DNA from 3 places in the Streptomyces diversicolor genome. Region 3 is predicted to be linked to each of the others. Evidence: riboswitches for the same ligand, from Rfam matches in the RefSeq annotation. Region 3 holds a riboswitch; each other region holds the start of a gene.
The links. Region 3 has a riboswitch for S-adenosylmethionine ahead of AC27LF_RS36760 (ABC transporter substrate-binding protein). Riboswitches for the same ligand answer to the same signal wherever they lie in the genome.
Positions count from the first base shown of each region.

Region 1: linked by a shared signal. The riboswitch ahead of AC27LF_RS01285 (amino acid ABC transporter permease) and the one ahead of AC27LF_RS36760 (ABC transporter substrate-binding protein) in region 3 are both predicted to bind S-adenosylmethionine.
Region 2: linked by a shared signal. The riboswitch ahead of AC27LF_RS17045 (aminotransferase class V-fold PLP-dependent enzyme) and the one ahead of AC27LF_RS36760 (ABC transporter substrate-binding protein) in region 3 are both predicted to bind S-adenosylmethionine.

Region 1 covers NZ_BAAJXA010000001.1:310,646-317,169, reverse strand. The annotation lists gene AC27LF_RS01290 (amino acid ABC transporter ATP-binding protein) at 17-805, opposite strand; gene AC27LF_RS01285 (amino acid ABC transporter permease) at 802-1,782, opposite strand; SAM riboswitch class IV at 2,173-2,282, opposite strand; gene AC27LF_RS01280 (glutathione S-transferase C-terminal domain-containing protein) at 2,360-3,250, opposite strand; gene AC27LF_RS01275 (putative leader peptide) at 3,345-3,464, opposite strand; gene AC27LF_RS01270 (hypothetical protein) at 3,746-4,582, shown strand; gene AC27LF_RS01265 (alpha/beta fold hydrolase) at 4,650-5,573, opposite strand; gene AC27LF_RS01260 (sugar transferase) at 6,489-6,524, shown strand, end outside.
Region 2 covers NZ_BAAJXA010000012.1:245,233-251,756, reverse strand. The annotation lists gene qcrA (cytochrome bc1 complex Rieske iron-sulfur subunit) at 1-924, shown strand, start outside; gene qcrB (cytochrome bc1 complex cytochrome b subunit) at 921-2,558, shown strand; gene trpD (anthranilate phosphoribosyltransferase) at 2,687-3,751, shown strand; SAM riboswitch class IV at 3,840-3,956, shown strand; gene AC27LF_RS17045 (aminotransferase class V-fold PLP-dependent enzyme) at 4,150-5,511, shown strand; gene AC27LF_RS17040 (Lrp/AsnC family transcriptional regulator) at 5,958-6,239, opposite strand; gene AC27LF_RS17035 (rhomboid family intramembrane serine protease) at 6,236-6,524, opposite strand, start outside.
Region 3 covers NZ_BAAJXA010000044.1:19,118-25,641, reverse strand. The annotation lists gene AC27LF_RS36765 (TIM-barrel domain-containing protein) at 1-1,727, opposite strand, end outside; SAM riboswitch class IV at 2,423-2,536, shown strand; gene AC27LF_RS36760 (ABC transporter substrate-binding protein) at 2,953-4,518, shown strand; gene AC27LF_RS36755 (ABC transporter permease) at 4,522-5,481, shown strand; gene AC27LF_RS36750 (ABC transporter permease) at 5,478-6,419, shown strand; gene AC27LF_RS36745 (dipeptide ABC transporter ATP-binding protein) at 6,416-6,524, shown strand, end outside.

The DNA of each region.
Region 1 (6,524 bases), on a different contig from region 3:
GGGAACGGGCCGGTGGTCACAGGACCTTGCTCAGGAAGTCCCTGGTCCGCTCGTGCCGTGGGTGGTCGAGCACCGCGGCGGGCGTGCCCTGTTCGACGATCCGTCCGCCGTCGATGAAGACGATCCGGTCGGCGACCTCGCGGGCGAATCCGATCTCGTGGGTGACGATGACGAGCGTGGTGCCGCTGGTCGCGAGGTCCTTGATGACGGACAGCACCTCGCCGACGAGTTCCGGGTCGAGCGCCGAGGTCGGCTCGTCGAACAGGATGATGCCGGGGCGCAGCGCGAGGGCGCGGGCGATCGCGACGCGCTGCTGCTGGCCGCCGGACAGCTGGCGCGGATAGGCGCCCGTCCGGTCGCCGAGTCCGACCCGGGTGAGCAGGTCACGGGCGAGTTCCTGGGCCGCGGGCCGGGTGAGCCGCCCGGTGGCCACGGGGGCGGCGGCCACGTTGTCGAGCGCGGTCAGGTGCGGGAACAGGTTGAAGTTCTGGAAGACGAAACCGATCCGGCTGCGCTGGGCCAGGATGGCCCGCTCGCTCAGTTCCTTCAGCCGCTTGCCGCTGCGTCTGACCCCGATCGGTTCGCCGCCGACGCTGACGTGTCCGATCTCGGGCCGCTCCAGGTGGTTGATCACCCGCAGCAGCGTGGACTTGCCTGACCCGGACGGGCCGATGACGACGGTGACCTCGCCGGGGCGCACGGTCAGGTCGATGCCGTCGAGGACGCGGTGGGCGCCGTACCACTTGTGCACGTTGTGCACCTCCAGGGCGACGGGTGCCTGCTGGGCGGGCGGGCCCGCGGTCATACGGCGGCCTCCCGGCGCAGTCGGGCGCGCAGTGCGCCGAGGCCCAAGCGGGCCCGCTGCCAGGGCGTCGGCGGCAGGGTGCGGGTGGCGCCCCGGGCGAAGTACCGCTCGACGTAGAACTGGACGACGGACACGACACTGGTGAGGATCAGGTACCAGACGGTGGCGACCAGCAGCAGCGGCACGATGTCACCGGGATAGGTGCTGCCCATGGTCTGCACCGAGCCGAACAGGTCGAGCAGCGACACGTAGAACACCAGGGACGTGGCCTTGATCAGGCCGATGAGCTGGTTGACGTAGTTCGGGGTGATGGACCTGAGGGCCTGCGGGAACACGATCCGGGTGAACTGGTAGCGCCGCGGCAGGCCGAGCGCGGCGGCGGCCTCGTGCTGGCCCTGGTCGACGGAGAGGATGCCGCCGCGGACCACCTCCGAGGCGTACGCCGCCTCGTTGAGGCCGAGCCCGACCACGGCGACCACCATGTCGGTGGCCAGTCGCGACTCGTCGAAGGTGACGAACGCGGGACCGAAGGGTACGCCGAGGCTCACCGTCCGGTACAGGGCCGAGAAGTTGTAGAGGAAGATCAGTACGACGATGAGCGGCACGGACCGGAACAGCCAGGTGTACGTCCAGCTGACGGCGCGCAGCACGGGGCTCCCGGAGAGCCGGCCGAGGGCCAGCAGGATGCCGCCGAGCAGGCCCAGCACGGCGCTGAGCGCGGTCACTTCGAGGGTGACGAGCAGTCCGTCGAGGATGGTGGGGCGCAGGAACCAGTAGCGGAAGCGGTCCCACTGGTAGAAGGGGTTCGTGGCCAGCCCGTGCGCGATCTGTGCCACGACCACCAGCACGACGGCCGTGGCGATCCATCGGCCGGGCCGGCGCAGCGGCACGACTCGCTGAGCGGACAGGGTTTTTGACGGGGTGTCGGCTGGTGGCGGCGCGGTGAGGTACACGGCGCCGCCCGGGGATTCGGACATGGCGGGCTCCGGCGGGGTCGGGGCACCCCCGGGCCGGCGGCGCGACCCGTCGGCCGCGGCGGCGCTGGGCCGGCGGCGTCGAGCCGGCGGGCCAGGGTGCGGCGCGGCAACACGGGAGGGGCACGGGGACCGGGGAGGGGCGGGCAGCGGCACACCGCTCGGTCGGTGTGCGTCGGGAACGCGGGGGCCTGAGGCGGCGTCAGCCGCGGCGACGGGCAGGGCCCGAAGCGGTACACAGTGCGCTGTTCACGCGGAGCAGGTCGACCGCGCGGTCGGCGACGAGCAGACCCGCGTACGGATGTACGCGGCTTCGGGTGCGGCCGTCGGCCGTCCCGTCGGCTGCGTACAGGTCCGTCACTCGCGTCACTCGCATTTCCGGCCCCCGCGGGGCCCTCGCGCTTACCGAAGCGTCATCCGGTCCGGTCGTCACCTGGGGCACCCCACCGCGGCGCGAGGGTTGCCGGCCAGCGAGCCAGGGCTTGTCGCTGACACTCATGACCGTGCTGAGCGGTAAGTAAGGCAGGTGGGCCGACGTATGTCAACGCCCGTCCGCTGAATGGACCGGCCCCCGGCCCGCTCAGCCGCGCCGGGGCCTTGGGGCGCCGGCCGCATGCCGCGCCCAGTCCAGGATCTGCACGGCGGAGCCGGCCGCCTCCAGACCGGCGCAGCGGGCGTGATGACGGCGGGCGATGCCGTCCAGGTCGAGGTGCGCGCCGAAGGCGGGCCGGGCCGCCAGGCGCCGGGCGTGCGCCCACAGCGCCGGATGAGCGGCCACGCGGTGCACGGCGGCGGCGTCGAGGTGATGGCGGTGCACGGTGTCGAGTTGCACCAGCGCGACCCACACCTCGATGTCGGCGGCGGTGAGTTTGCCGCCGACCAGGAACTCCCGTCCGGTGAGCCGCCGTTCCAGTGCGGCCAGGGTGCCGAGCAGGACGTCGAGCGCCGCGGCCCGCTCGGCCGCGTCCGCGCCGGCCCGGCCCGCCCGCTGCGCCGCCTCCTCGATGCCCTGCGCGCACAGCCGCTCGATCTCCTCGATCCCGGCCTCGGTGCCGCAGGGGTAGAGCCGGTCGCGTCCGTCGCCGAAGCAGCGGTCGAGGTCGCGCAGGATGTCGGGGGCGTGGGTGCTGACGATCCGGCCCGACCAGTCGTCGCTGAGCACCGGCGCGAGCGCCGGTCCGGGGTAGCGGTGCGCGCTCGCCTCGTACAGCGGGCGCAGCGCCGAGTGGCCGCCGCCGGGACAGTCGGGGACGGCGTCGAGGAAGGTGACCGGACAGATGTCGTCGAGGGCGAGGAGGCTGTGGCCGACGGCTATCCGCAGGCCGTCGGGACAGGCGGTCGTGAGGTGGAGCCGGTAGCGGCGGGGCACGGCGTAGTGGCCGCTGCGCGCGTCCCGGCCGATCCTGCCCCGGAAGCGGGCGGGCCGCTGGGCGGACGGGAGGGCGGCGAGCGGCGTGCTGGACGTGGACATGCGTCTCCCCGGGTGCGGGCGCGCGGGTGTGCGCGGCCAAAGCGTCGTCGGTCGGTGGGTGCGAGGGGCCCCGGTCGGCCGGGAGCGCGGACGGTCAGCCCGGGAGGCTGATCGCGCTGCAGACCCGCAGCAGGTCGATGTGCCGGCGGGAGGTCAGCAGGGGCAGCGACGGCGCTCGGCGGCCACGGCCGGTGCTCGTCCCACGGCGCCCCATCGTTTCCCTACCTTTTCACTAGGATTCCCTTCTGGAGTGTCGATCCGCGCCCACAGGCACGTCAAGAGGGCGTCCACCCCTGGGACACCCCCCGCCGCGCGGCACAGCCGGGAGGAGGACGTAGGCACACCGGGAAGGGCGCGGCACACCCGGGAGGACGCGGCACACCCGCTTCCAGGTCGGGTCCCGCCGGTTCACCCGAACGGTCCGGTCACACTGGTCGGCCGGACTGCTCGGTGGTGGCGTGGAGGGACGTACCGCGTCGCGAGGAGGCAGCCCCGATGAACCGTCCGTACCGTCCCGCGCGTGTTCTCGCCTCGGCCCTGGCCGCCGGGTCGCTGCTGGCCGCCGGTGCCTGCTCCGACGCCGACGGGGCCTTGGACACGGTGCCCGCCTCCCCCGCCGTCGAGCGGTCCTCGCAAGCCGCGGCCGACCCCGGGCGGTCCCCGAGCCCGTCCGCCACCCCCGCGCTCACCAGGGCGGGCGCGAAGGCCGCGCTGATCACCGCGGCCGACCTTGAGGACGACTGGACGCAGGCGAACGACGCCGCCTCCTGGCGGGACAGACTGCTGATGGGCAAGGTCGACGTCGCCGCGTTCCTCAAGGGCAAGGCAGCCGCGGCCGACTGCCAGCGGCTCCTCGACGGCCTGTACTCCGACAGCCTGCTGGGCCGTGCGCCCGGCGCCTCGGCACTCACCGGGTTCACCGATCCGCGGGCCCGGCTGCTGTACCAGGTCGGCGACTACGGCGAGGCCTCGGTGAAGAAGTCCCTGGACTGGTTCCGGAGCCTGCCGCGCACGTGCGGCCAGTTCACCGCGACCGGGTCCGACGGCGGCAAGCGGACCGTCCAGGTGGTGTCGGCCCCGCTGCCCGCCGCCGGCGACGACCGGGCGGGTGTCACCGTGACGGTGAAGGGCACCGCCAACGGGCAGCCGATCACCCTCACCACGGATGTCGCCGCGCTCAGGGTGGTCGCCTCCGGGGCCACCGTCATCAACGGCGGACTCTCGGGCGCCGAGCGCACGAGCACCGAGGCGGCCGTGCGGGCGGGTTCGCAGCGGCTGAAGGACGTACTCGCCGGAAAGACCCCGGCACCCCACCCCAGCGAGTTCGACTGACGGCGTGCTGCGCGCGGGTGGGTCGCGGAGCCCGTCGGCCGGGACCGGCTCGCCGCACGCTCATGGGTCAGTGCGCCCGGCGTCCCTCGGAGCGCAGCCGCTCCCGCCATTCCTCCGCGCTGCCGCTGACCGGCTGCGTCGTGGCGATGAAGTCCTCCAGCACCGCCAGAAAACGCTGCGGATCGGCACGGAACGGAAAGTGCCCCGAGCCCTCGAAGATCTCCAGACGGCTGCCGGGCATCGCCGCGTGCGCCACGCCGGCGTGCCCGGCGGGCACCACCTGGTCGCGTGAGCCCCAGACCAGCAGGGTCGGCATGCCGGCGGTGAGGTAGCAGCGGTCCAGCATGGACACCACCTGACCACGCCAGTCCACCACCGCGCGCAGCGTGCGGATGAACGCGTCACGGGACGCCGAGTCGGGCAGGGCGTCCACCACGCGCAACAGGTCCGGCGCGTCCACGCCGAGCCCGGTGTCGAGCAGACGCAGCAGCCGGACCACGACGGCGGTCTGCACCCGTACCGTCGGAAGCCGCAACAGGGCCAGGCCGAGATGGGCCCCGGGCAGCGAGGCCAGGCGCAACGCCGGGGTGACACCGCGGCCCACCCCGCCGGTGCTCACCAGCGCCAGCCGCTCGGTGCGGCCCGGGTACTGGTAGGCGAACTGCATGGCCACACCGCCGCCGAGGGAGTGTCCGACCAGCGTCACCCGGTCGATGTCCAGCACGCCCAGCAGGTCCCGCATGCCGTTGGCGTACGCGGGGACCGAGTAGTCGCCGCGCGGCTTGTCGGAGCAGCCGTGGCCCAGCAGGTCCGGGGCGATGACCGTGTGGTGCCGGGCCAGCGCGGGAATCAGTTCGGCCCAGGTGTCGGACGAGTCGCCGATGCCGTGGATCAGCAGCACGGCAGGACCGCTGCCCGCCATGCGGAAGGCCCAGCGGTGGCCGTGTACGAACCGGTACTGCCGTGGGACGGGCTCCTGGATCGCACGCAACCGCGTGGACCCGCCACGCTGCGGGGGGATGCTTGCCACGGTGGCTCCTCTCCAGGGCGAAGCCCCTCGGCACCGGTTGACGTGCTCGTCACTCATACGCGCTGCTGGAATCTAAATCAACAAGTCGACTTATCGAAGTCGGCTACGTCACAGAACGACGCCAGTCGGACGTGAGATACGCCATGGCAACAACCGGATAAAGCGGACAGCAGGGGGCCGTGTGACGGCGGAGTCGCTGCGGGGAATCACGCCCGCGCTTGCGCGCTTCACAAGCGCACAAAACCGCCCGGTCTGCGGTCATCGCCACTGCGGAGCATCTGTCCGCGCCGGGTCGCGGGGTGGTCCGCCACTGGACCCGGATTCCGCCGGGTACCGGCGGTGCGGCACCACGCCGCCCGCCAACTGGGCTCCGCTGAAGGCCCGTTGCGACTCCGGCCGTCTCAAAGCTTGCGCACAAATTCCACACATCCTCTCTTCATACCGGCCCCGATGGTCTAGATTGACCGTGCTTCAGCTGTTCGGACACGAGGCGACCATTAATGATCTATAGGTCCGGTGCTGCGGAAGGCCGGCAGTCGTGTCCCCGGCGCCGGACGTGGGGGTGATCGATTCGTGGGGCCCGAGGGGGGTCCCGGGTGCGGGGAGCACCCGAGGCCGCGACGGGTTCCGGCGCACCTCAGGAGTCCGGCAGGACCGGCAAGTCCGCTGCCGTCAGGGCGGGTTGTCCACCTGTCTCTGACATAGCCGGGATGCCATGCGCGGGGGCGGGGGCCCCGGGGGAGGAACAGCGCGGCACGGGAGGCGGGGGCCTCCCGGGGGGAGGAACAGCGCGGCACGGGGGGCGGGGGCCTCCCGCGCGGAGAACAGTGCGAGGCGAACACGTCGAACCACTGCGGACCGGACCTGGGGGGTTCTGTGCGGCAAGGGGGATTGGTCAGCCCGTTTCCGTCG
Region 2 (6,524 bases), on a different contig from region 3:
GTCGACGAGCGGGCCGCCAAGCGGTCCGAGCGGGCCGTCGCCCTGCTGTTCACGGTGTCGATGCTGGCCACCGTCGGCTTCATCGCCTCGTACGTGGCGATCCCGCACGACAAGTCGATCTTCGTCTTCCCGATCGGTCACGTCAGCGCGCTCAACTTCGCGCTCGGTCTGACGCTCGGCGCGGCGCTGTTCTGCATCGGCGCGGGCGCGGTCCACTGGGCCCGCACCCTGATGTCCGACGTGGAGATCGCCGACGAGCGGCACCCGATCGAGGCGTCCCCCGAGGTCCGCACCAAGGTGCACGAGGACTTCAAGCAGGGCGCCAAGGAGTCCGCGCTCGGCCGCCGCAAGCTGATCCGCAACACGATGTTCGGCGCGCTCACCCTGGTGCCGCTCTCCGGTGTCGTGCTGCTGCGCGACCTCGGCCCGCTGCCCGAGAGCAAGCTGCGCCACACGATGTGGAAGAGCGGCACGCTGCTCGTCAACATGAACACCAACGAGCCGCTGCGTCCCTCGGACGTCGCCGTGGGCTCGCTGACCTTCGCCAAGCCCGAGGGCCTGGAGGAGCACGACGAGAACTTCCAGACCGAGATCGCCAAGGCCGCCCTGATGATCGTCCGGATCCAGCCGGACAACATCAAGGACAAGCGCGAGCTTGAGTGGTCGCACGAGGGCATCGTGGCCTACTCGAAGATCTGCACCCACGTCGGCTGCCCGATCTCGCTGTACGAGCAGCAGACGCACCACGTGCTCTGCCCGTGCCACCAGTCCACCTTCGACCTCTCCGACGGTGCCCGAGTGATCTTCGGCCCCGCCGGTCACGCCCTGCCGCAGCTGCGCATCGGCGTGAGCGACGAGGGTTACCTCCAGGCGCTCGGCGACTTCGCGGAGCCCGTCGGTCCTGCTTTCTGGGAGCGCGGATGAGCACTGCATCGAACCAAGAGCCCCGCTCTCGCGGGAAGGCACCGGCCGGCGAACGCGTCGCCGACTGGGCCGACGGCCGGCTCGGGATCTACTCCCTGGCCAAGGCCAACATGCGCAAGATCTTCCCCGACCACTGGTCGTTCATGTTGGGCGAGGTCTGCCTGTACAGCTTCATCATCATCATCCTCACGGGTGTGTATCTGACGCTGTTCTTCCACCCGTCGATGAACGAGGTGGAGTACCACGGCTCGTACGTCCCGTTGCAGGGGCAGCTGATGTCCGAGGCGTTCAGCTCGACCCTGCACATCTCCTTCGACGTGCGCGGTGGTCTGCTGGTCCGGCAGATCCACCACTGGGCCGCGCTGATCTTCCTCGCCGGCATGTTCGTGCACATGATGCGCGTGTTCTTCACCGGCGCGTTCCGCAAGCCGCGTGAGATCAACTGGCTGTTCGGCTTCCTGCTGTTCGTCCTCGGCATGTTCACCGGTTTCACCGGTTACTCGCTCCCGGACGACCTGCTCTCCGGCACCGGTGTCCGCTTCATGGAGGGCGCGATCCTGTCCGTGCCGATCATCGGCACGTACCTGTCGTTCTTCCTCTTCGGCGGCGAGTTCCCCGGCCATGACTTCGTGGCCCGGTTCTACTCGGTCCACATCCTGCTGCTGCCGGGCATCATGCTCGGCCTGGTGGTGGGCCACCTGATCCTGGTCTTCTACCACAAGCACACGCAGTTCGCGGGCCCCGGGAAGACCGAGAAGAACGTCGTCGGCATGCCGCTGCTGCCGGTCTACATGGCCAAGGCCGGAGGCTTCTTCTTCCTGGTCTTCGGTGTCATCGCGGCCATCGCGGCCGTCGCGCAGATCAACCCGATCTGGGCCATCGGCCCCTACCGCGCGGACCAGGTGTCCACCGGCGCCCAGCCCGACTGGTACATGGGCTTCGCCGAGGGTCTGATCCGCTTCATGCCGGGCTGGGAGATCAACCTCTGGGGTCACACGCTCGTCCTGGGCGTCTTCATCCCGCTGGTCGTCTTCCCGCTGGTCCTGGCGGCGATCGCGGTCTACCCGTTCATCGAGTCCTGGATCACCGGCGACAAGCGCGAGCACCACATCCTGGACCGCCCGCGCAACGCCCCGACCCGGACCGCGTTCGGTGTCGCCTGGATCACCGTCTACATGATCACCCTGGTCGGCGGCGGCAACGACCTGTGGGCCACGCACCTGCACCTGTCGATCAACGCCGTCACCTGGTTCGTCCGGATCTTCTTCTTCGCCGGACCGGTCATCGCGTTCATCGCCACCAAGCGGATCTGCCTCGGCCTGCAGCGCCGGGACCGCGAGAAGGTGCTGCACGGCCGCGAGACCGGCATCATCAAGCGCCTGCCGCACGGTGAGTTCATCGAGGTCCACGAGCCGCTCAGCCAGGAGCAGCTGCACACCCTCACGGCCCACCACCAGTACGAGCCGGCCCAGGTCGGTCCGACGGTCGACGAGAACGGTGTCGAGCGGAAGGTGAAGGGGTCCGAGAAGCTGCGCGCCAAGCTCAGCGACGCCTACTACGGCGAGGACGCCCAGATCCCGAAGCCCACCGTCGAGGAGTACAAGGAGATCACGAGCGGCCACGGCCACCACTGATCGCTGCGCACGCCACGCCACGCGCGAGGGGCCCCGTCCGGTGTTCGGACGGGGCCCCTCGCGCATCCGCCGGATGGATAGGGTGGAGCCGATCTGTCCTTGACGACGACCGACGACCGGAGCGGCTGATGAGCGCTGTGACCCCCGCTGGAGGCGACACCGCGGCGGGCCGTTCCTGGCCCGACCTGCTGAGCGCGCTGCTCGGCGGCCAGGACCTGAGCGCCGGTGACACGGCCTGGGCCATGGACCGCATCATGTCCGGAGAGGCCGCGGACGCCCAGGTCGCCGGCTTCCTGGTGGCGCTGCGGGCCAAGGGCGAGACGGTCGAGGAGATCACCGGCCTGGTCGAGGCGATGTACCGGCACGCCAAGCCGCTGCACATCCCCGGTCCGGCCGTCGACATCGTCGGTACGGGCGGCGACCGGGCCAAGACGGTCAACATCTCCACGATGTCCGCCATCGTGCTCGCCGGGACCGGTGCGAAGGTCGTCAAGCACGGCAACCGGGCCTCCTCCTCGGCGAGCGGATCCTCCGATGTGCTGGAACAGCTCGGCATCAACCTGGATCTGACGCCGGAACGGGTGGCGCGGGTGGTCGAGGAGGCCGGAATCACCTTCTGCTTCGCGGCCACCTTCCATCCCTCGATGCGGTTCGTCGGCGCCGTCCGCCGGGACCTCGGGATTCCCACCTCGTTCAACCTCCTCGGACCGCTCACCAACCCGGCCCGGGTCACCGCCTCCGCGATCGGCTGCTTCGACACCCGGATGGCCGGGCTCATCGCCGGGGTGCTGGCCGAACGCGGCTCCTCCGCGCTGGTCTTCCGCGGGGACGACGGCCTGGACGAGCTGACGACCACCGCCACCTCCCGGGTCTGGGTGGTGCGCGACGGCAAGGTCACCGAGGATGTCTTCGACCCGCGCGAGGTCGGCCTCGACCTGGTCCCCGTGTCGGCGCTGCGCGGCGCCGACCCCGCCTACAACGCCGGGGTGGCCCGGCGGCTGCTGGACGGCGAGACGGGCCCGGTGCGGGACGCGGTGCTGCTGAACTCGGCGGCGGCCCTGGTCGCCCTGGAGCCGGGGAGCGGGCCGCTGGCCGAGCAGATCCGGGACGGCATGGCGAAGGCCGCCGAGTCGATCGACTCCGGCGCGGCCCGCCGAGCGCTCGCACGCTGGGCCGCCGCAAGCCACGCCTGAGGCCCCGTACGGCGATGTGACGCAGGGCGCGGTCCACGATCCGGACCGCGCCTTGCGCATCGATGATCGTGTGGCAGGATATCCGGCAGGTCATGAGCGACAGTCATTCGGCCCCGGCCGACTGTCCGGCAACCCTCCGTCCGTGGCGGGGTGCCCCGGGTGAAGACCAGGCCGTAGGCAGCGAGGTCTGCGGCAAGCGCGGACCCCTCGCACTCTGCTGAGTGACAAGCCCAGGGGTCCTGGTCGTCGAGGGAGCCTCTCGTGAGCAAGCGAATGCGATAGGGCCGCAGAGCCCCGCCTCCGCATACCCCTTTTTCCCTCCCCACGCCGAGCCCTGCCCGATGCCGCAGATGTGCCCTCGCGTGGTGAATTCCGCCTGCTTTCACGGGAGTTGTGCCATGTCCGTCTCCACCGCTGCCTCCGACCAGTCCGTCCGTGCCCCGCTGCCCGTCCTCGGCCGTGATGTCACCGTGCCGCTCGTCACCGGCGGCGAGGTCACCTACGCCGCGCTCGACTACGCGGCCAGCGCCCCCGCCCTCCAGCGCGTCTGGGACGACGTGGCCGCCTACGCCCCCTACTACGGCAGCGTGCACCGCGGCGCCGGCTACCTCTCGCAGCTGTCCACCGACCTGTTCGAGAACGCCCGCGCGACCGTCGCCGAGTTCCTGGACTGCCGCGCCGACGACCAGTTGATCTTCACCCGCTCCACCACCGACTCGCTCAACCTGCTGGCGGCCGTGCTCCCGGCCGGCTGTCAGGTCTTCGTCTTCGAGACCGAGCACCACGCCTCGCTGCTGCCCTGGAAGGACGCCGAGGTCAGCTATCTCGACGCGCCGCGCACCCCCGCGCAGGCCGTCGCGACCCTTGAGAAGGCGCTGGCCGGCCGCGACGGGCACGGTCCGGCCCTGGTCTGCGTCACCGGCGCCTCCAACGTCACCGGGGAGCTCTGGCCGGTGCGCGAGCTGGCCGCCGCCGCGCATGCGCACGGCGCCCGGATCGTCCTCGACGCCGCCCAGCTCGCCCCGCACCACCCGGTGTCGGTGCGGGACCTCGACGTCGACTGGGTCGCCTTCTCCGGGCACAAGCTGTACGCGCCGTTCGGGTCCGGCGTGCTCGCCGGACGCGCCGACTGGCTGCGCACGGCCGAGCCGTACCTCGCGGGCGGCGGGGCGAGCCGTACGGTCACCCGCCGGGCGGACGGCGGCGTGGCCGTGGAGTGGCACGAGACGGCTGCCCGCCATGAGGCAGGCTCACCGAACGTGATCGGCGCCTACGCCGTCGCCTCGGCCTGCAAGGCCCTCACGGAGGCCGGCTTCGACACCCTGGTCGCCCGCGAACGGCACCTGATCGAGAAGGTCCGTGCGGGCCTGGCCGAGGTCCCCGAGGTGCGCGTCCTCTCCCTCTTCGGCGAGGACGCCCCCCGGGTGGGCGTGCTCTCCTTCGTGGTCGAGGGCTGGAACAGCTCCCACTTCGCGGCGGCGCTCTCCGCCGAGTACGGCATCGGCGTCCGCGACGGGCTCTTCTGCGCCCACCCCCTCGTCCGCACCCTCCTGGGCGGCGACCCGCAGTCCCAGGGCGAGTGCGGCGCCCCGGAGGCCGCCCCCGGCGAGAAGTCCCTCAACGCGATCCGCGTCAGCTTCGGCGCGGGCACCCCCGACGAACACGTCGACCGCTTCGTGACCGCCGTGAAGCAACTGGTCCGGAACGGCGCGCAGTGGCACTACCACACCGAAAACGGCCGCTGCGTCCCCACCCCCTGACCCCACCCCCAACACGCCACCCCACGGCAACAGCCCCCCACAGGGGGGCGCGGGGAACGGCGCGCTCAACCACGACGTGGCCGCGGTCGAGGGTCGGCAGTAGCCCCCGCAGGGGGGCGCGGGGAACTGCGCGCTCAGCCACGACGGCGCCGCGGTCGAGGGTCGGCGATTGCCCCCGCAGGGGGGCGAGCCCAGCCACGATGTGCCCGCAGCCAAGGACCGGCAGGCGCCCCCGCAGGGGGGCGCGGGGAACGGCGCGCTCAACCACGACGTGGCCGCGGTCGAGGGTCGGCAGTAGCCCCCGCAGGGGGCGCGGGGAACGGCGCGCTCAGCCACGACGTGGCCGCGGCCGAGGACCGTCAGCCGCCCCCGGAGGGGGGAGCGCGCTCAACCACGACGGCGCCGCAGCCGAGCGACGGCATATCGCGGCATGACCAGCGGAGCGCTCAGTTGTCCAGCCCGATAGCGAACGCCGCCTCCAGATCATGCTGGGAGTACGTCCGGAAGGCCACATGCGTGTCCGTGGCCTCCACCCCCCGAATCTTGCTGATACGCCCGGGAATGACCTCGGCCAGCTCCTCGTGCCGCCCGACCCGGACCATGGCGATCAGATCGTAGGTACCGGTCACGGAGAAGACCTCGCTGACATTGTCCAGCGCAGCGATCTGCTCGGCGATCTCGGGAATCCGGTCCACGCTGGTCTTGATGAGCACGATCGCGGTGATCACGGCTGGTTTTCTCCCTCGGGAGCCGGAGCTGGGGCGGCCTTCACTCTAGCCCGACGCCCGAACCGCACCCAGGCGAAGACGAAGCCCAGCGAGAAGCCCACCAGATGGGCGAGATACGCCACCCCGGGCCCTTGGGTGGCCTGCCGTGCCGCCACCCATTGCAGCCCCGCCCAGAACGGCAGCACGACCCAGGCGGGAAAGCGCAGCGGGAGGAAGAACAGGAAGGGGAGGAGACTGGTGACACGAGCGCCGGGGAACAGGAACAGAAACGCCCCGAGGACCGCC
Region 3 (6,524 bases):
CCCTGCGCGGCCGACCAGTCGAAGAACCCCTTCGGGTCGGGGAATCTGCCCCGGTCCATCTCCCAGCCGCTCCAGTCGTTCACGGCCTTGTAGTCGGTGTCGGTCACCAGCACGTCCAGTGGGACGTGTTCGGAGCGGAATGCCGGGAGAATCGTGTTCTGGTAGTCCGCGGCGGTGCGGTCGATGTACTCCGAGTACCAGACGCCGTAGGCCCACTGCGGCAGCAGTTGCGGCGGCCCGGTCAGGGTGGCCAGGTCGGTGAGTCCCCGCTTGTAGTCGTGCCCGAAGCCGAAGAGGTAGCCGTCCTGGTAGGGAGCGCCGCCGTGCGACGGCCGCGGTGTTGCCTTCCGCGACGCGGTGTCGTAGAGCGCCGACGGGGTGTCGTCCAGCAGGTACCAGCCGTCCTTGTTGAGCAGGCCGGGGGTGGTCGGCGGGGCGTTGCCGCTGCCGGTCACGCCGTCCAGGCCCCGGCGGTAGCCGCCGAGCGCGATGTGCGGGGCGGGCGCGGGCTCGTTCGTCGCGGCCACGGAGACGGTGTCCAGGTTGATGTGGCAGCTCGCCGTGTCCGGGCAGCCGAGGGTGACGTCGTCCTCGCCTGCTTTCAGGGCGACGGGTACGGAGGCGGTCTGCCAGGTGTTCCAGTCGTTCGTCGCGGGCAGCGTCAGGGTCCCGGTGGCGCCGCCCGCGGTGACGGAGGCGGTGCGGGTCTGGTGGAGGCCGTCGCCGCCGGTGCCGTTGGCGTAGCGCACCCGCAGGGTGTACGTGCCGTCGACCGGAACGCCGACCAGATGGGTCGTCAGGCTCGACCCCTTGTTCAGTTCGGCGACGAAGCCGTTGCCCGCGTATCCCGTGTGGTCGGTGGCGCGTACCGCGGTGCCACCGGTCCGTCCGGCCTCCGCCTCGCAGCTCGTGCCGAGCGGGCAGTCGGGGATCGCGGTGCGGGAGACGGGCGGGTACGCGTCGCCGGGGCGCACCAGGGCGACGCTGTCGATGTTGACGTTCCCGCTGTCCGCGGCGGTCCGGGTCAGGGCGATCGTGTGGTGGCCCGCGGTGAGCGCGAGATCCGCGGTGGCCCGGCTCCAGGTGTCCCAGTTCGCCGTGGTCGGCAGGGTCATCGTCTGCTGCGCGCCGCCGTCCACCGACAGGGTCAGTGTGCGGGTGCGGGTCTGGCCGTCCCCGCCCGCGGAGTTGGCGTAGCGCAGGGCGAACTGGTAGGCGCCGGCCTCTTTGACATCGATGTCAGCGGACGCGGAGCTTCCGGTGCCCTGGAATCCGGCGGCGAATCCGGTGCCGGTGTGGCCGGTGTGGTCCGCGGCCACGGACACCCCGTCGAGCCGAAGGCTCTCCGCCTCGCACAGCGCGCCGACCGTACAGGTCAGCCGCTGCCAGGGGGCGGCGGTCACCGGGGTGCCGCCGGCCGTCAGGCGCACCGAGAGGTTCTTCGCGTCGAACGGCCCGGAGCCGACCTGGTAGCGCAGGGTCAGCGCGCTGGTCCTGATGGTCAGCCAGCCGCCGGAGGTGGTGGCGGTGTAGGCGGCCGGCGCGAAGCCGTCGCGGCCGATCGCGTTGAACGTCGCGGCGTCGGTGAACTCGCCGTCGCCCGCGTACTCGGTGCGGATCAGCGTCGGCGAAAGGATCTCGAAGCGGGCGTCCCCGGAGTTGACGGTGGGGATGCTCGTGCCCTGCGGGCCGCCGGCCGACGCGGGGCCGGCGCCCATCAGCGTCATGGCGGCGGCGACGGCCAGGGCGGCGGCCGTGCCCATGCGCCGCCGCGCCGATCTGAGCCGTCGCCTCTTCGATGCGACTGTCATGGCAACTCCGTCCTTCTGTCGGCCGGATGGCCTGTCCCTGCCGGGCCGGTCCCAACTCGCCCCGATCCTTTCAACGTTGGAAATCGGGTGGGTGGCGTGAGGGTACATCCTGGAGGCCGTGTCCATAAGGGTGCCGCACGCCCCTGCCGCATCACCGGGCCCGTCACGAGGCGCGTCGCCCGACGCGTCCCCCGGCAGCCGTCTCGCCGCCGCACAACACCCGGCGCGGCAGCGGCAGTCGGGGACGCACGGTGTCACAGCTGGTGGGCGGCCGAGGTGCCGACTCACTCTCCTCGCCTCGCGACGGCGCCGGTGAACCCCGAGGGCGCGGCGCAGCGCGCGCGAAGAACGGGGAGAACGGGCTGACGGGCGGCGAGCGGTCAGCGGCAGGTCTGGTCGAACTGATCGGCGCGGCGGCCCGCCCGGAACGGGTCGAGCCGCGGGGTGCGTGCCTGACCTGCGCTCTCCATGGCCGGATCACAGCACACGGTCGCAGAAGCGTCCACCACGCGTCCCGGTACATGAGACGGCCGCCTTGCACGCGGAGCGTCGAACAGGACGTCGGGTTACGGCATTGACGTACGACGAGAGCGCTCCGTAGCATCGCGAACGGCATTGAGTGTCAGCGTCAAGCCCTGGCTCGCTGACCGGCAACCCTCCCGCGCGGTGGGGTGCTCCAGGTGAAAGCCCGGCGGAATCACCGACGATTCCCGCAAGCGCGTGGCCCCCGGAGCGGGGCGGGAGACGGGGAGGACCGGTATGCGGCACAGTGGTGACGCGGTTGCCTCCTTCGCCGACGCCACGGCGTTCTCCCGGCTCGCACGCCGACGCCACATCGATCTGAAGCGCTCGACCAGCTGCCTGTGTCGGTCCTGACGCGCCCGCCCGCCGCCGGCTGACGTCCGCCGCCGGCCCCGGCTGTCCCGTGCCTTCCCCTCGCCGCCGGCTTCCGGTGTCGTCCCCCTGATCCCTGTCTGTACGGCGCTCCCCCGCCGCCGGAGCCGATCCGGCCGGGGCCGCACGCCCCTGCGCGGCCGTGCCTCGCACGGCACCCCGTGCCTGGTGACACGAGTAGGAGACCCCCTCCGTGACAGCATTTCCGGAATTCAGACTCTCCCGACGGGCTCCCCTGGCCGCCCTTGTGACCGCCAGTGTCCTGCTGACCGCCTGTGGTTCGAGCGGCGGCGCATCCGGCGGCGGAAGCGGCCGGGCGAGGTCCGGCGGCACCCTGACCTTCGCGGTGGGTTCCGACGCCGGCTGCGTGGATCCGCAGCAGGTCGGCAGCAACGACACCATCTACTCGGTGCGCCAGGTCGTGGACTCCCTGACCGACCAGGACCCGAGGACCGGCAAGATCGTGCCGTGGCTGGCGAAGAGCTGGGACATCAACGCCGACGCGACGGCGTTCACCTTCCGTCTGCGGCCGAATGTCACCTTCAGCGACGGGTCCAAGCTGACCGCGCAGGTGGTCAAGGACAACTTCGACGCGGTGCCGAAGCTCGGCGCCCTGGGAACCCTCGCCCAAGGCTATCTCAGCGGCGTCAGGAGCACCACCGTGGTCGACCCGCTCACCGTCAAGGTGACGTTCAAGGAACCCAACGCCCAGTTCCTCCAGGCGACGTCGACCCACTCGCTGGGCATCGAGTCGTCGGCGAGCGTCGACAAGACACCCCAGCAGAAGTGCAGCGACGGCGTGATCGGGTCCGGGCCGTTCGTGCTGAAGCAGTATGTGCAGAACCAGTCGATCACCCTGGCCCGGCGCACCGGGTACGCCTGGGGCTCCTCGCTGTGGTCCAAGAAGGGCGAGGCGTACCTGGACAAGCTGGTGTTCAAGGTCGTGCCGGAGGCGGGGGTCAGGGCCGGCAGCCTCCAGTCCGGGCAGGTGGACGCGGTCAGCAGCGTAGGAAAGGCCGACGAGGCCGCGCTCAAGAGCGGCCAGGTCGCCCTCCAGCGCCGGGCCAACCCCGGCGTGGTGTTCGGGCTGGGGCTCAACAACGCGCGGCCCGTCCTGAAGGACGCGAAGGTGCGCCGTGCGATCCAGTCCGCCGTCGACCGGCGGCAGATCGCCGACACGGTGTTCCCGACCGGTACCCGGCCTGCGACCAGCGTTCTTTCGCACACCACGCCCGACTACACGAATCTCGCCGCGGACCTCGCCTTCGACGCCAACAAGGCGAAGTCCCTGCTGGACGCGGCCGGTTGGCACACCGGCCGGGACGGTGTCCGCACCAAGGACGGCAGGAAGCTGAGCCTGACCATCACCTGGTTCCCCAACGCGGCCACCAACCAGCCCGCGCTGGAACTGGTCCAGCAGCAGCTGAAGGCCGTCGGGATCGACGTGGTGCTCAAACAGCTCCAGGTCAGCCAGTTCACCACGACGCTCCAGTCGGGTGACTTCGACGTGGTGTGGGGGAACGTCACCCGTTCCGACCCGGACATCCTGCGCAACTCCTTCTCCACCCATCTGGTCAACGTCTACCATCTGCCGCCCAGTTCACTGGACACGGCGCTGTCCGAACAGGCCGCGACCACGGACCCCGCGCAGCGCGGCCACCTGGTGGCCGAGGCGCAGAGACTCCTCGTGCGCAACGCGTACTACGCGCCGGTGGTGGAGCTCCAGACCCAGCTGGGCGTGTCGAAGAAGGTGCACGATCTCGCCTTTGACTCGGGCAGCCGGATCCAGCTGCACGACACCTGGATCGGCTAGCGCATGCGCCGCTATGTGATCAAACGGCTGGCGCAGGCCGTGGGTGTGCTGTGGGCGGCCTACACGGTGTCGTTCCTGGTGCTGGACCATCTGCCCGGCGACCCGGTCACCGCGATGGCCGGCGCCGGGACGGACTCGGGGCAGGTCGACCCCGCCCAACTCGCCGCGCTGCGACACGAGTACGGCTTCGACAAGCCGGTGCTCGCGCAGTACGCCGACTATCTCGGCCGGGCGCTGCGCGGGGACTTCGGCGACGCGGTCTCCACGGGCCGCCCGGTGACCTCCGTCCTGGCCGACGCGCTGCCGCAGACACTCCAGTTGACCGGTGCCGCGCTGCTGCTCGCGGTGCTGCTCGGCGGCGGCCTCGCGGTGGTGGCGACGTACACCGCTCAACGCTGGCTGCGGCAGCTGCTGCTGTCGCTGCCGCCGCTCGGGGTGTCGGTCCCGACGTTCTGGGTGGGGCTGCTGCTGGTCGAGACCTTCTCCTTCCGGCTGCACTGGTTCCCGGCGTTCGGCAACGACGGGGTACGGGGCCTGGTCCTGCCGGCGCTGACGCTGGCCGTGCCGACCGGTGCGCAGATCGCCCAGGTGCTGGCCAAGAGCCTGCTGACCGCGCTGGACCAGTCGTATGTGGAGACCGCACGCGCCAAGGGCGCCGGCCGGTGGCGGGTCCATCTGCGGCACGCGCTGCGCAACGCGTCGCTGCCCGCGCTCACGGTGGTGGGCCTGCTGGTCGGGCAGCTGATCGCCGGTTCGGTCGTCGTGGAGACGGTGTTCTCCCGTGACGGCCTGGGCCGGGTGACCGCGGCGGCGGTCACCGCACAGGACATCCCCCTGGTCCAAGGGGTGGTGGTGTTCGGAGCGCTGATCTTCGTGGCGACGAACCTGGTCGTCGATCTCATCTATCCGCTGCTGGACCCGCGGATCGTGGTGGCCTCGGACAGGAGGGCGAGCTTCGCATGAGTCAGCGTCTTGTGGACAGCACCGTTGACACCGCCGACCCCGCCGAGGCCGCCCTCGGCCTCGCCCGGCCGGTCCGGTCGGCCTCCCCCGCGCCGCCGGGCCGCCGCGGCGACCTGCGGCGGGGGCTGCGGTTCCTGCTGCGCCGCCCCGGTCTGCTGCTGTCGGCCGCCGTCCTGGTCCTGGTGGTGCTGGCCTCGTTCTGGCCGGACCTGTTCACCTCGCAGGACCCGTTGAAGGGGGTGCCGTCGCAGAACTTCCGCGGTCCGAGCGGCAGTCACCTGTTCGGCACGGACGAGCTGGGACGCGATGTGTTCTCCCGGGTGGTGCACGGCGCCCAACTGTCCCTCAAGGCCACGCTGATCGCGGTCCTGGTCGCGTTCGTGGTCGGGGGTCTGCTCGGGGTGGTCGCCGGGTTCGTGGGCCGCTGGGTGGACGACGTGCTGATGCGTTTCGTGGACGTCCTCCTGTCCATCCCCGCCCTGTTCCTGTCGCTGGCCCTCGTCACCGCGCTCGGCTACGGCACGGTGAAGGTGGCGGTGGCGGTCGGCATCGCGAGCGTCGCCTCCTTCGCCCGGGTGGCGCGCGCCGAAGTACTCCGGGTGCGGCAGGCGGTGTTCGTCGAGGCGTCCCGCTCCTGCGGGGCCCGCTGGTACTCGGTGCTGGGCAGGCACGTCCTGCCCAACGCCGCAGGCCCGGTGATCGTCCTGGCCACGCTGGACTTCGGCGCCTCGATCCTGGCCGTCTCGGCGCTGAGCTTCCTCGGCTACGGCGCGCCGCCACCGGCCCCGGAATGGGGGACGTTGATCTCCGACGGCCGCAACTACCTGGCCAACGCCTGGTGGCTGACCGCGCTGCCCGGTCTGGCGATCGCCGCGACCGTGCTGGCGACCAACCGCATCGCACGGGCCCTGGACGGCGAATGGTCCCGGCAGCGATGACCGACGAACGTGAGAACGGTGAGGACGTGACCACACCACTGCTGGAGATCCGCGGCCTGTCCGTGTCGTACCGCACCCGGGGCGGCACGGTAGCGGCCGTGCGGG